Regions from separate parts of the Streptomyces sp. NPDC048197 genome, predicted to be linked through region 2. Evidence: riboswitches for the same ligand, from Rfam matches in the RefSeq annotation. Region 2 holds a riboswitch; each other region holds the start of a gene.
What was found. Region 2 has a riboswitch for cobalamin ahead of ACGF4C_RS17135 (CbtB-domain containing protein). Riboswitches for the same ligand answer to the same signal wherever they lie in the genome.
Positions count from the first base shown of each region.

Region 1: another riboswitch for cobalamin. It lies ahead of ACGF4C_RS27475 (HoxN/HupN/NixA family nickel/cobalt transporter); the one in region 2 lies ahead of ACGF4C_RS17135 (CbtB-domain containing protein).
Region 3: another riboswitch for cobalamin. It lies ahead of ACGF4C_RS05395 (cobalamin biosynthesis protein); the one in region 2 lies ahead of ACGF4C_RS17135 (CbtB-domain containing protein).

Region 1 covers NZ_JBIDAJ010000024.1:71,802-75,986, forward strand. The annotation lists gene ACGF4C_RS27460 (ABC transporter permease subunit) at 1-416, shown strand, start outside; gene ACGF4C_RS27465 (carbohydrate ABC transporter permease) at 413-1,291, shown strand; gene ACGF4C_RS27470 (metalloregulator ArsR/SmtB family transcription factor) at 1,284-1,691, opposite strand; cobalamin riboswitch at 1,773-2,023, shown strand; gene ACGF4C_RS27475 (HoxN/HupN/NixA family nickel/cobalt transporter) at 2,054-3,163, shown strand; gene ACGF4C_RS27480 (VOC family protein) at 3,275-3,685, opposite strand; gene ACGF4C_RS27485 (helix-turn-helix transcriptional regulator) at 3,696-4,139, opposite strand.
Region 2 covers NZ_JBIDAJ010000011.1:62,305-66,489, forward strand. The annotation lists gene ribA (GTP cyclohydrolase II) at 1-617, shown strand, start outside; gene ACGF4C_RS17130 (CbtA family protein) at 729-1,478, opposite strand; gene ACGF4C_RS17135 (CbtB-domain containing protein) at 1,494-1,715, opposite strand; cobalamin riboswitch at 1,756-1,911, opposite strand; gene ACGF4C_RS17140 (histidine phosphatase family protein) at 2,025-2,588, shown strand; gene ACGF4C_RS17145 (SPW repeat protein) at 2,733-3,173, shown strand; gene ACGF4C_RS17150 (hypothetical protein) at 3,320-3,451, opposite strand; gene ACGF4C_RS17155 (alkyl/aryl-sulfatase) at 3,837-4,185, shown strand, end outside.
Region 3 covers NZ_JBIDAJ010000003.1:12,880-17,064, reverse strand. The annotation lists gene ACGF4C_RS05400 (cobyric acid synthase) at 1-1,560, opposite strand, end outside; gene ACGF4C_RS05395 (cobalamin biosynthesis protein) at 1,557-2,543, opposite strand; cobalamin riboswitch at 2,673-2,808, opposite strand; gene ACGF4C_RS05390 (hypothetical protein) at 3,010-3,435, shown strand; gene ACGF4C_RS05385 (caspase family protein) at 3,441-4,185, shown strand, end outside.

The DNA.
Region 1 (4,185 bases), on a different contig from region 2:
TCATCACCCCCGCCATCATCGGCGCCTACATGTGGATCTGGACCGGTTTCGCCCTGGTCCTCATCGGCGCCGGGCTCTCCTCGATGCCGCGGGACGTGCTGGAGGCCGCGCGGATGGACGGCGCCAACAAGTGGCAGGTGTTCCGCCGGATCACCGTGCCGCTGCTCGGGCCCGTCCTGGGCGTGGTGTTCGTGACGATGGTGATCAACGTGATGAAGGTCTTCGACCTCGTCTACATCATCGCGCCCGGGCCCGTACAGCAGGACGCCAACGTCCTGGCCCTGCAGATGTGGCTGGTCTCCTTCGGCGGCGGCAACAACCAGGGACTGGGCAGCGCCCTCGGCGTCCTGCTGCTGCTCCTGGTGGTGCCGGCCATGGCCCTCAACATCCGTCGCTTCCGCAGGAGCCAGTCATGACCACCGTCCAGCAACCCGTCCCGCCGCGCAGGCGGTCGGCCCGCCCGGCGAAGCGGATCAGCCGGGCCGTGATCCAGCTGTTCCTGCTCGTCATCGGCCTGGTCTGGCTCACCCCGGCCGCCGGCCTGTTCATCTCCTCGCTGCGTACGGAGGAGGCGAACGCCAACAGCGGCTGGTGGACCGCGCTGACCGCGCCCGGCCGGCTGTCGCTCGACAACTACGCGGCGCTGCTGAAGGATTCGGGCATCGTCCAGGCCTTCTGGAACACCGTGCTGATCTCGGTGCCCACCACGATCGCCGTCGTGGTGATCGCCGCACTGGCCGGCTACGCCTTCGCCTGGATGGACTTCGCCGGCCGGGACTGGATCTTCCTGGTCGTGGTCGCCATGCTGGTGGTGCCGGTGCAGATCGGCCTGCTGCCGGTGGCCAAACTGTTCGGCGCGCTCGGCCTGTTCGGCTCCATCCCCGGCGTCATCCTGTTCCACACCGCGTACGGTCTGCCGTTCGCCATCTTCCTGCTGCGCAACTACTTCGCGGAGATCCCCAAGGAGATGCTGGAGGCCGCGCGGATGGACGGCGGTGGGGAATGGCGGATCTTCTCCCAGCTGATCCTGCCGCTGGGCCGCCCGGCCATCGCCAGCCTGGCCATCTTCCAGTTCCTGTGGGTCTGGAACGACATGCTGGTCGCCCTGCTCTTCGCGGACAACGAGTCGCAGCCGCTGACGGTCGCCCTGCAGTCGCAGATGCGGCAGTTCGGCAGCAACATCGGCGTGCTGGCGCCCGGCGCCTTCCTGTCCCTGATCGTGCCGCTGATCGTGTTCTTCGCGTTCCAACGGCACTTCGTCCAGGGGATCATGGCCGGTTCGGTCAAGTAGCCCGGGGCGACCGCACGGCGCGGGGCCCGCTGTCCAGCACAGCGGGCCCCGCCGTCGTGCACTGCGTCAGCAGTTCCGCGGTCGCGTCGTCGACCACGCGGTAGCGCACCACCCGGCCGTCCTTGGCGCCCTCGACCACGCCGGCGGCCCGGAGCAGGCGCAATGCCTGCGAGACCGCGGTGTCCTTCATGCCGGTGGCGACCGCCAGGTCGGAGACGGCGATGGGGCCGGCCCCGTGGAGGGCGAGCAGCAGGGCGAGGCGCCCGGGATCGGCGAGCAGGGCGAAGCGGTCGGCCCAGGCCCGGACCTCGCCCGGCTCACCGATGGCGGCGATGGCGTCGCAGACGCGGTGGCCGTCGATGGTGCGGTGGTCGGCGCGCTCGGCCGGGACGAGATGCATGAGGACATCTTTGCAGGTCACCGAATGTGATCTTGGATACCTGCACAGTTGTGCAGGCTTGAAGGAATCGTCGGACGACCCGTAAGGTTGGCGCGCCGTGGTGCTCGGGAAGCCGGTGACGGACCTTGTGGTCCCAGACCGGCGCGGCCCTCGCCACTGTGATCGGGGAGTTTCCGGCCCTTTTCGTTACGCGCACGGTGCGCGTAACGACGCCACTGACCGCAGCCTGCGGCCGGGAAGGCGGGGCAGGACGCGTGCACCCTTCCCCAAGCTCTAAAGGAGCAGGGTGATACCCCAAAGCCAGGAGACCGGCCACGGCATCTCACGAAGTGATCCACGAGGTGCTGGAGCGTGACCGCCGGATGGCCCTGTCCACCGATACCCCGACCACCCCTGCCCCCGCCACGTTCCGCTGGCGCCGGCAGGACACCGTCCGTACCGCGGGCCTGATGGCCGTCATAGCCGGGCTGCACGTCGTCGCCTTCGGCGTGCTGTTCCTGCTCGTGGTGCCCCACCACTACTCCGTCGGCAGCCAGGTCTTCGGCGTCGGACTCGGCATCACCGCCTACACCCTGGGCATGCGGCACGCCTTCGACGCCGACCACATCGCCGCGATCGACAACACCACCCGCAAGCTGATGGCCGACGGCAAGCGTCCCGTGTCGGTCGGCTTCTGGTTCGCCCTGGGCCACTCCAGCGTCGTGGTCGCCATGGCCGCCCTCGTCGCCGGCGGTGCTCAGCTCGCCGGCACCCTCCTCAACGACGAATCCCGCACCCACCAGATCCTGGGCACCGTCGGCACCACGGTCTCGGGCACGTTCCTCTACCTCATCGCCGCCCTCAACCTCATTGCGCTGACCGGGATCTGGCGGGTGTTCCGCGGGATGCGCGAAGGCCGCCTCGACGAGGCGGAGCTGGAGCAGCAGCTGGATTCGCGGGGCTTCATGAACCGCTTCCTGGGCCGGTTCACCCGCTCGATCTCCCGCCCCGGCCAGATGTTCCCGCTCGGCTTCCTCTTCGGGCTCGGCTTCGACACCGCCACCGAGGTCACGCTGATGGTGATGGCGGGCAGCGGCGCCGCGGCCGGCCTGCCCTGGTACGCGATCCTGTGCCTGCCGCTGCTCTTCGCCGCGGGCATGAGCCTGTTCGACACCCTCGACGGCACCTTCATGAACTTCGCCTACCAGTGGGCGTTCTCCAACCCGGTGCGCAAGGTCTACTACAACCTCACCATCACCGGCCTGTCGATCGCCGTCGCGCTCTTCATCGGCACCATCGAGCTGGTGACCGTGCTCCACGACAAGCTCGGTCTCAGCGACCCGGTGACCGGCTGGATCTCCGGCCTCGACCTCGACAACGTCGGCTTCATCATCGTCGGCCTGTTCGTGGTGGTGTGGGCCGCGGCGCTGGCGTACTGGCGCCTGGCCGGCGTCGAGAAGCGCTGGGCGGCGCGCTCCGCCGGCACGGGCTGAGGCTGCGTTCCGTTCCGGCGCCGTGAGTACGCGCTCACTCGGCAGGCGGAGGGGGCGGGGCGTCGCGGCCCCGCCCCCTCGCCGTGGTCATGGCTGCGCCCGCCGGCCGGCTCAGCGCAGCTCCTGGATGCGGATCAGGTTGCCCGCGGGGTCGCGGAAGGCGCAGTCGCGGATGCCGTACGGCTGCTCGGTCGGCTCCTGGACGACCTCGGCGTCGCCGGCCTGCACCCGTTCGAAGGTGCCGTCGAGGTCCTTGGTGGCCAGCAGGATCCAGCCGTAGGTGCCCTTCGCCATCATCTCCGTGATGGTGCGGCGCTCGTCGTCGGTGACGCCGGGGTCGGCGGCCGGCGGCGCCAGGAGGATCGACGTGTCGGGCTGGCCGGCGGGGCCGACCGTGATCCAGCGCATCTTGCCGTTCCCGACGTCGTTGCGGACCTCGAAGCCGAGGGTGTCGCGGTAGAAGGCCAGGGAGGCGTCCGGGTCGTCGTGCGGGAGGAAGCTGGTGTGAATGGTGATGTCCATGGCTCCCACGCTAGAGGCGCTCGGTGACCTGCGCTTCTCGATTCCTGATCGGTCTGGTCACCTGCTTCGCCAGGCACGGCGGCAGCTCCGCCGGGGCGAGCGCCGCCTGGCGCCGGTAGGCACTGGGCGGCATCCCGACCAGCTCGGTGAAGCGCGTGCTGAAGGTGCCCAGTGACGAGCAGCCGACCGCGAAACAGACCTCGGTGACGCTGAGGTCGCCACGGCGCAGGAGGGCCATCGCGCGCTCGATGCGCCGCGTCATCAGGTAGGAGTACGGGGACTCGCCGTACGCCAGCCGGAACTGGCGGCTGAGGTGCCCGGCCGACATGTTCACGCCACGGGCGAGCGCCTCGACGTTCAACGGCTGGGCGTACTCCCGGTCGATCCGGTCGCGGACGCGGCGCAGCAGCGCGAGATCGCGCAGGGACTGGGCCGTGGTGGGTCTGCTGGTCACGAGCGCGATGGTGCCATGTCCCGCCGGCGTTGCCCAGCACCGCCGG
Region 2 (4,185 bases):
TGCCCGGCGTGGCGCGGGCGGTGTCGGTCCGGCTGCCCACCGCCTACGGGGAGTTCCGGGCGGTCGGCTATCTCGACCGGCCCAGCGGAACCGAGCATGTGGCGCTGGTGTACGGCGAGGTCACCGGCGAACCGGTGCTGACCCGGGTGCATTCGGAATGCCTGACCGGGGACGCCTTCGCGTCCCGGCACTGCGAGTGCGGTGACCAGCTGTCCGCGGCGCTGCGGGCGATAGCGGCGGCCGGGCGCGGCGTGCTGGTCTACCTCCAGGGCCACGAGGGCCGGGGCATCGGCCTGCTGGCGAAGCTCCGCGCGATGCAGCTCCAGGAGGAGGGGCTGGACACCGTCGAGGCGAACATCGCGCTCGGCCTCCCGGTCGACGCCCGGGAGTACCGCGCCGCCGCGCAGATCCTCGACGACCTCGGCGTCCGCGCGGTACGGCTGCTGTCCAACAACCCGCGCAAGCGCGCCGCGTTGGTGCGGTACGGCATCTCCGTCACCGAGCGCGTCCCGTTGCTGGCCGAGCCCCAGGCGGAGAACATCCGCTATCTCCGCACCAAGCGCGAGCGTCTCGACCACGACCTGCCGCACCTCGACGGCATCCCGGGCCAGCTCTGACACACCGTCAGGTCCGTACCGACAGAAGCGGTCCGGGTGTGACGCAGCAGGTCCGGGGCCCGCGAGGAGCGCTCGCGGGCCCCGGACCGGTGGTGCGGTGCAGGTGCCGGATCAGGAGGCGACGGACACCGCCCCGGCCCGCTCGGCGGCCGGCCGGGCCGTGACGACGCGCTCCGCCAACTGCCCGAAGACCAGCCCGAACGCGGCCCACAGCACCAGCTGGACGGCGAGCGCCGACAGCCGGAACTGCCACAGCAGCGTGGCGGAGAAGTCCGCGGGCACCTCGTTGACGGCCGGCAGGAACGCGTAGGCGAGCCCGACGGCGACCACGAACGCGGCGACGGCGGTCACCGTCGCGTACCAGTTGCCCAGCTTCAAAGCCAGCCGCCGGCCGAGGATCGTGGCGGCGACGGCCAGCAGGAGGCCGAGCAGCATCATCAGGAAATACAGGGCGGTGCGTTTGCCGATGGTGTCGGGGTCGCCGACCGACGGTGGATTGGCCGGGTATTTCAGGAACGGTACGACGTAGCCGGCCACCAGCGCCGCCCCGGAGAGCAGCAGGGCCGTGGCGCGGGCCCCGAACCGGCCGATCCGCCCCAGGGCGAAGCAGAAGGCCAGTGCGGCGATCCCGCCCAGTGCCACGCCGTAGACCAGGACGCCGGTGGCGAGCCCGGCCGTGGACTGCAGTCCACGGCTGACCACTTCCATCTCGTGTTCGTGGCTGTGTGCCTCCTCGAAGGCGATGGCGGCGTCGATCCGCGGTTCGCCCAGCACGTAGGCGACGAGGAGGGCCAGTACGCCGGCGGCCAGGCCGGCGAGCATGCCGCGGACCATCAGGGTCCTGACGGTGAGGGAGTTCATGGCTGCGGCCGTCCGTCAGTGGCAGGGGAAGCCGAGGAGGTGGCGCCCGTCGTGCAGCCATTCATGGACGTCCGAACCGGACAGCAGCGAGGTGGCGCCCTGCTCCGCGCCGACGAAGTACAGCAGGACCAGCAGCAGCACACCGGCGAACAGTGCCCAGGGGGCGATCGCCTTCAGCGGGAGAGGGGCGGGGGTGGTGGTGGCGCCGGTGGTCGGCGGTGCGATGGACGAAGCCATGGCATGACCTCCTGTTGGGGGGAACTCGCGTCCCCGGTAATGGGAGTGCAGAACGACATGCGGGTCTGGCTCATCCGGTACCGGCCCCTGGCGGGCTGATAAAAAACCGGACATACAGTGGCGCGACCGCGCCGGGATCCCACCGGCTTCCGTCATGCCGTCGTCAAGCACCGGGAAACGTACCGTGATCCGGCCATCTGGCCAAGACCGTACGGGGGGCGGACCGGTGCGGGCCGGGGCGCATCCGCCGGGCAACTTCCTTGCCCGTCTGAGGAGTTGGCGTCCCGGCGACAGAGGAGGGAAGAGGGCATGACAACTCGGGTGATGCTGGTCTCACCGGCCGCGGGCGACGCCCAGCGCGAGGTGCGCTTCGACGACGACTCCCCACCGCACGCGGCCGGGCTGCGACGGGCCCGGGCCGCCGCGGGGGCGCTGCCGGCCGCCGACCGGGTCTTCGCCTCGCCCTCCGCGCGCTGCCGGCGCACCGCGGAGGAGCTCGGACTGCCGGCCGGGCCGGTGCCGGAGCTGGCGGGCTGTGCGATGGGGGAGTGGCGGGGGCGGACCCTGGCGGAGCTGGCCGAAACGGAACCGCTCGCGGTCTCCGCCTGGCTGGACGATCCGGACTTCGCCGGGCACGGCGGGGAGTCGCTGCGGCAGCTCTGCGACCGGGTCGCGGGCTGGCTGACCCGCATGGCGCTGGACGCCGGACGGGTACTGGCGGTCGTGGAACCGGACGTGGTGCGGGCCGCCGCGGTGTGTGCCCTGCGGGTGCCCGCGGACGCCTTCTGGCGGCTGGACGTGGCACCGCTGACCGTGACGGAGCTGAGCGGGCGGGGCGGCCGCTGGAATCTGGGCCTGGGCCGTGCGCTGTAGCGCGGGGCGGTGGAAAGGTGACCGTACCCCTTCAAAATTCACCTGCTTCTTCATCTACACATAAAGGCGACATAAGCGCAGAATTAAACCGTGGCCCGATGCCACGCGATAACGGCCAGGCTGCGAGCGAAGGAGGCGAGTCGCATGGCCGACGTCTCACACCACAGGGGAGATCTCGCAGGTCACCCCGACGCTTCGGAGATGCAGGCCCGATACGAGCGGGTGCTCGGTGGGCGTGATGTGGTACTTGTCGACGGTCCGGTGTTCCTCGTCGGCCTGTACTGCGCCGTCTCGCCGTTCATCGTCCATTACACGCTGGCGCAGCCCGCCCTGGCGACGCACAACCTGATCGTCGGGATCGCGATTGCCCTGCTGGCGGTCGGCTTCACCGTGACCCCGGCGCGGATGTACGGGCTGAGCGGCGCGATGTGCGCGATCGGCGTGTGGATGATCATCGCGCCCTGGCTCGTGGGCCGCAGCCCGGACGCGGGCGTCATCTGGAACAACGTCGTCATCGGTGCGCTGACGTTCCTGCTGGGCGCCTTGTGCGTCGCCGCGGCGTCCAAGCGCCGCACCACCACCTGAAGGCGCTGCCCGCGGGGCCGCAATGAGTGACCGCCGGTCCGCCTGCCCTTCCCGGACAGGCCGGCCGGCGGCCGTATGCCGTCTCCGGCCCGGGCAGAACCGCCCCTCGGTGCCGGTCAGGACCCCTATCGGTACCGGTCGGACCCCTATCGGTACGGGCCGCGCCCGCCCGCCGCCAGGTGTCCGGCGAGGCCCGCCAGGACCAGCCCGCCCGCCAGGAGCAGGGCGTGCGCCAGCAGGATCCCGGCGGCCAGGCTGCCGGCCGCGGCGGCGGGCACCAGCCAGCCCAGGCCCCGGCGCCCGGCACGCGACCGGGTGGGGCGGCAGGCAGGCGGGGTGCGGGGGCGGGCGTACGGAACGGCGTGGTGCCGGAACGACTCGGCGAGCTCGCCGAAGGCGCGGTCGTCGTACGGGGACAGAGGGCGTCCCTCCCCTCCCGGAAGAGCGCGGCGGGCCCGCCCCGGCCGGCCGGATTGCCGCGCCCGGATACGACCCCACCTGCGTGGTTGTGCCCTGCCCGGCCCTGCCCGTAACGCCGTTGGCCGTGCCGGCGCTCCCCGGCCGCTCCGGAGGCAGGCATGCGCCACCCGGACAAAGCCGGTTAAATCGATCGTGTGGGGCAGGGGCCTTGGGCCCGCCGCCGCCCCGGAGAGGGAGCGCCCCGTGACCGCTGCACCCGTCGATGACCACGAAGACTTCGCCGACGCCGACCGCGGCTTCATCGCCGAGCTCGACCCGCCGCGGATCACCACGGACGACGGCCGGCCGGTCTGGGACGCCGCGGCCTACGGATTCCTGGCCCAGAACTGCCCCGACACCGCCCACGAGAGCCTCTGGCGCCAGGGCAGGCTGGTCAGCCGCCAGGGTCTCTACGAGGTCACCGACGGCATCTACCAGGCCCGCGGCCTGGACCTGGCCCATATGACGCTGGTCGAGGGCGACCACGGCGTCATCGTCGTCGACCCGCTGCTCTCCACCGAGACCGCCGCCGCGGCCCTGGAGCTGTACCGCA
Region 3 (4,185 bases), on a different contig from region 2:
CCCCTTCTCGATCAGCCGCAGCAGCGCTCCGGTGTCCGCGTGCTCCTCGATCAGATCGCCCAGCCGGTCCAGCTGCTCCTCGCGCAGCGCGCCGAAGCGGGTGTCCGGGGCCGGGACGAACGCCCGGCCGGCGTCCGCCGCCACCCGCCGCAGGAAGGCCCGGCGGAAGGCGTCGCTCTCCAGCGAACCGTGCCAGTGCGTGCCCCATACGGAGCCGACCCGGCAGCCGTCGAGAGCGTTCCCCCGGCCGTCGGTCATGAACGCCGCGTCCCCACCCGTCACTTCGGCGACGCCGTGGTGGATCTCGTAGCCCTCCACCGCCTCGCCGAGCGCCTCGCCCACCGGCCGGGCGAGCGTCTTCTCCACCGCGAAACGGACCCGTACGGGCAGCAGCCCGAGGCCCTCGACGGCGCCCGCCCTCGACTCGACCTCGTCGTCGATGTGCTCGCCGAGCATCTGGTAGCCGCCGCAGATGCCCAGCACCGGGCGGCCCTCGGCGGCCCGCCGGGCGACCGCGTCCGCCAGCCCGCGCTCGCGCAGCCAGGCCAGCGCGCTGACCGTGCCGCGGGTGCCCGGCAGCACCACCAGGTCCGCGTCGGCCAGTTCCTCCGGCCGGTCCACGAACCGCACCACCACGCCCGGTTCGGCGGCCAGCGCGTCCACGTCGGTGAAGTTCGACATCAGCGGGACGGCGCAGACCGCCACCCGCAGCACGTCCGCGCCGTGCGGTGGGGCCACCACGCTCTCCCGCACCGTGCCGCGCAGCGAGACGCGGAGGCCGTCCTCCTCGTCGATGCCGAGCCCGTGCGCGTACGGCAGCACGCCCAGCGTCGGCCGCCCGGTCAGCTGCCGCAGCATGTCCAGACCGGGCTCCAGCAGCGTCACATCGCCCCGGAACTTGTTGACCAAGTACCCCGCGACCAGCGCCTGGTCCTCCTTCGACAGCAGCGCCGTGGTGCCGAAGAAGGACGCGAAGACGCCGCCGCGGTCGATGTCGCCGACCACCACGACCGGTATCCGGGCCGCTCGGGCGATGCCCATGTTCACGATGTCGGTGCGGCGCAGATTGATCTCGGCGGGGCTGCCCGCGCCCTCACAGATGACGGCGTCGTGCGTGCGGCGCAGCTCGGTGAGGCAGTCGGTGACCGTCCCCAGCAACTGCTCCCGCCCGCCCGCGTGCGACGTCTCCCCGGGGGACGACCCCCCGGCCCGACCGAAATACCCGCGCGCGCTCATCTCACCCACCGGCCTGCCCAGCAGCACCACCTGGCTGCTGCGGTCGCCGCCCGGCTTGAGCAGGACCGGGTTCATCAGCGCGGTCGGTTCGACCCGGGCCGCGGCGGCCTGCATCGCCTGCGCCCGGCCGATCTCCGCGCCCTCCCGGGTGACGAACGAATTGAGCGACATGTTCTGCGCCTTGAAGGGCGCCACCTTCACGCCCTGCCGGACCAGCCAGCGGCAGATCCCCGCCGTCACCACGCTCTTGCCCGCGTCGGACGTCGTACCGGCGACCAGCAGCCCGCCGCCGAGCCCCCCGGCCGTCCCGCCTTGCCCGTTCACCGGCGCTTCCTCCCGCTCGTGCCCCTGTTGCCCGCGACCTTCTGCCGTACCGCGCCCGCCGTCAGCCGTCCCGCCACCGTCGCCACCAGCGCCAGCGCGCTCACCCGCCGCGAGAGCCGCACCGCCCGCTCGATGTCCGCCACCACGGGCGGCCGCGCCGCACCGTTGAGCACCGGACGGTGCTCCACCCGTCCGCCGTACGCCAGCGTGCCGCCCAGCCGCACGCCCAGCGCACCCGCGAACGACGCCTCCACCGGGCCCGCGTTGGGGCTCGGATGCGCCCCGCCGTCCGCCCGCCAGGCCGCCAGCGCACCGCGCCGGCCGGGGCCCGCGAGCACGGTCAGCGCGGCGGTCAGCCGGGAGCCGGGCCAGCCGGCGACGTCGTCGAGCCGGGCCGCCGCCCAGCCGAACCGCCGGTAGCGCGCGGACTTGTGACCCACCATCGCGTCCAGGGTGTTCACCGCCCGGAACGCCACCAGACCGGGCACCCCGCCGAACGCACCCCACACCAGGGCGCCCACCACCGCGTCCGAGGTGTTCTCGGCCACCGACTCCACCACCGCGCGGGCCATCTGCGGCCCGTCCAGCGCCTCGGGATCGCGGCCGCACAGATGCGGCAGCCGCTCCCGTGCCACGTCCAGATCGCCCGCTTCCAGCGCACCGCCGACGGCCCGCGCCTCCCGGCCCAGCGAGGTGCCGCCCAGCACCGCCCAGACGGTGGCCGCGGTCAGCGCCACCCGGGCGCCGCGGCGGTGCCGTACGGCCCGCTCCAGCAGCGCCGCGCCGGCCGCCGCACCGCCCGCGCACAGCACGGCGTGGGCCGCGCCGCGGCCCCGGTGGTCGCGCCACAGCCGGCGCTCGACGGCGGCGGCGGCCCGGCCGAACGCGGCCACCGGATGGCCGCGCCGAGGGTCCGCCGCGATCAGGTCGCCGAGGAAGCCGAGAGCCGCGCCGCACGCATATCCCGCGTGTTCGCCGCGCATCGGATCAGGCCGCCGTCGGTCCTCGAAGGGGCCCTGCGGCAGCGGGCAGTGGGGGGCGGGGCGGGCGGCCGGGCATGGCGTTGTGTCCTCACTCAGGGTCCTCGCCCTGGCTCGACGTGACGGCGACCAGAGTCTCCTGGCTCCCGGATCGGCGTGTCCCCCGGCCTTCCCGCCCGTACGTCGGTACGGACCGTGGCCCTCGTCGGAGGAACGCTCCCCGGTGACAGTGGCGGGACCGCGCCGGATTCTCACCGGACTTCCTCATCTGTCGCCGATTGGCCCCGGCAGTCCACCACGGTCCGCGAGGCCCGTCAACTCGCCCTTGACCTGCGACGCTGCCCGATGGCAGGCCCTGTGGCGCACGCCACAGGGTGGCGGTGGCGTCACGGACGGTTGCCCCCGTCCCTGATTCCACGTCACTATCTGGTGCACGGTGGCGAAGGGGCCGCCGGAAGGGGGCTGGGGGATGCCGGAGCACGTCGACCACCACGAGGACCGTCAGGAGATCCGTTTCAGGGTCACCGGGACGGACAATCCGCAGCAGGACCTCGACGACCTCCGGGCCTGGCTGGAGCGCGAACCCTGGCTGAGCCGCCGGGAACACACCTGGGAACACCGGCCGCAGCCCCCGCACCGCACGGACGGCGGGGACGAACCGGGCCCCGCCGACATGGCCGTGGGCGTGGACGACCTGATCCTGGTCATCGTCGGCGCGATCGTCACCGAGGTCGCCAAGGGAATGAGCATCGCCGTGCGGGAATGGCTGCGGCGCCGCAAGGAGGAGCGCGCCGCCGGCGAGGAACCCGCCGTCGAGGTCGTCGGCGACGGCGGTCCCGCACGCCCCGATCCCGGCAGCCCGGCGCACGAGAGTGGCAGCACCGGCGAGGACTGAGCCGGATGTCCGAATACGACGCGCGGGGAAAGACCAACCGGGCGCTGCTGATCGGTGTCCACGACTACGCCACGCTGGACGACCTGCCCGCGGTGCGGGACAACCCCGCCAAGCTGGCCCGCGCCCTGACGGCCACCGACCTGTTCACCACCGACGAGGTCAGGTTCTGCGAGCCGATCGAGCCCGAGGAGCTGAGCCAGGCGCTCAAGACCGTCGTCGACGAGGCCCGCGGCCTGCTGCTGGTGTACTTCGCCGGCCACGGCTGGGTCGGCAGCGACGGCGGCGACCTGCAGCTGATGGTGGGCGCCTCGGTGTCCCGGCAGAGCCACACCACCGTCTCCTGGCAGGACGCGGTGCTCTCCTGCCTCGACAGCGCCCGCGCCGAACGCATCGTGATCATCCTGGAGTGCTGCTACGCGGGCAACGCCGGCGGCGCCTTCGGCGCCCACCGCAAACCCATGTCGCTGCTGATGGCCGCCCAGCCCAACCGCCGGATCTTCAGCGGGGAGGAACCGGCCGGCGGCACCGTTTTCAACCGGGCCCTGGTGCAGATCCTGGAAAACGGCATCCCTGGAAGGCGGTTCGTCACCTTCGAGGACCTGGTACGGGAGCTGCGGGTCCGGCTCGCCGGTGAGCGGACGCCGATGGGCGACGTGTGGGAGCCCCGGTCGGCGAAACAGAACACCGTCGACGACGTCGTACTGTCCTTCGCCACCCCCGAGGTCCCGCTGCCGACCCCGCCCCGGGCCC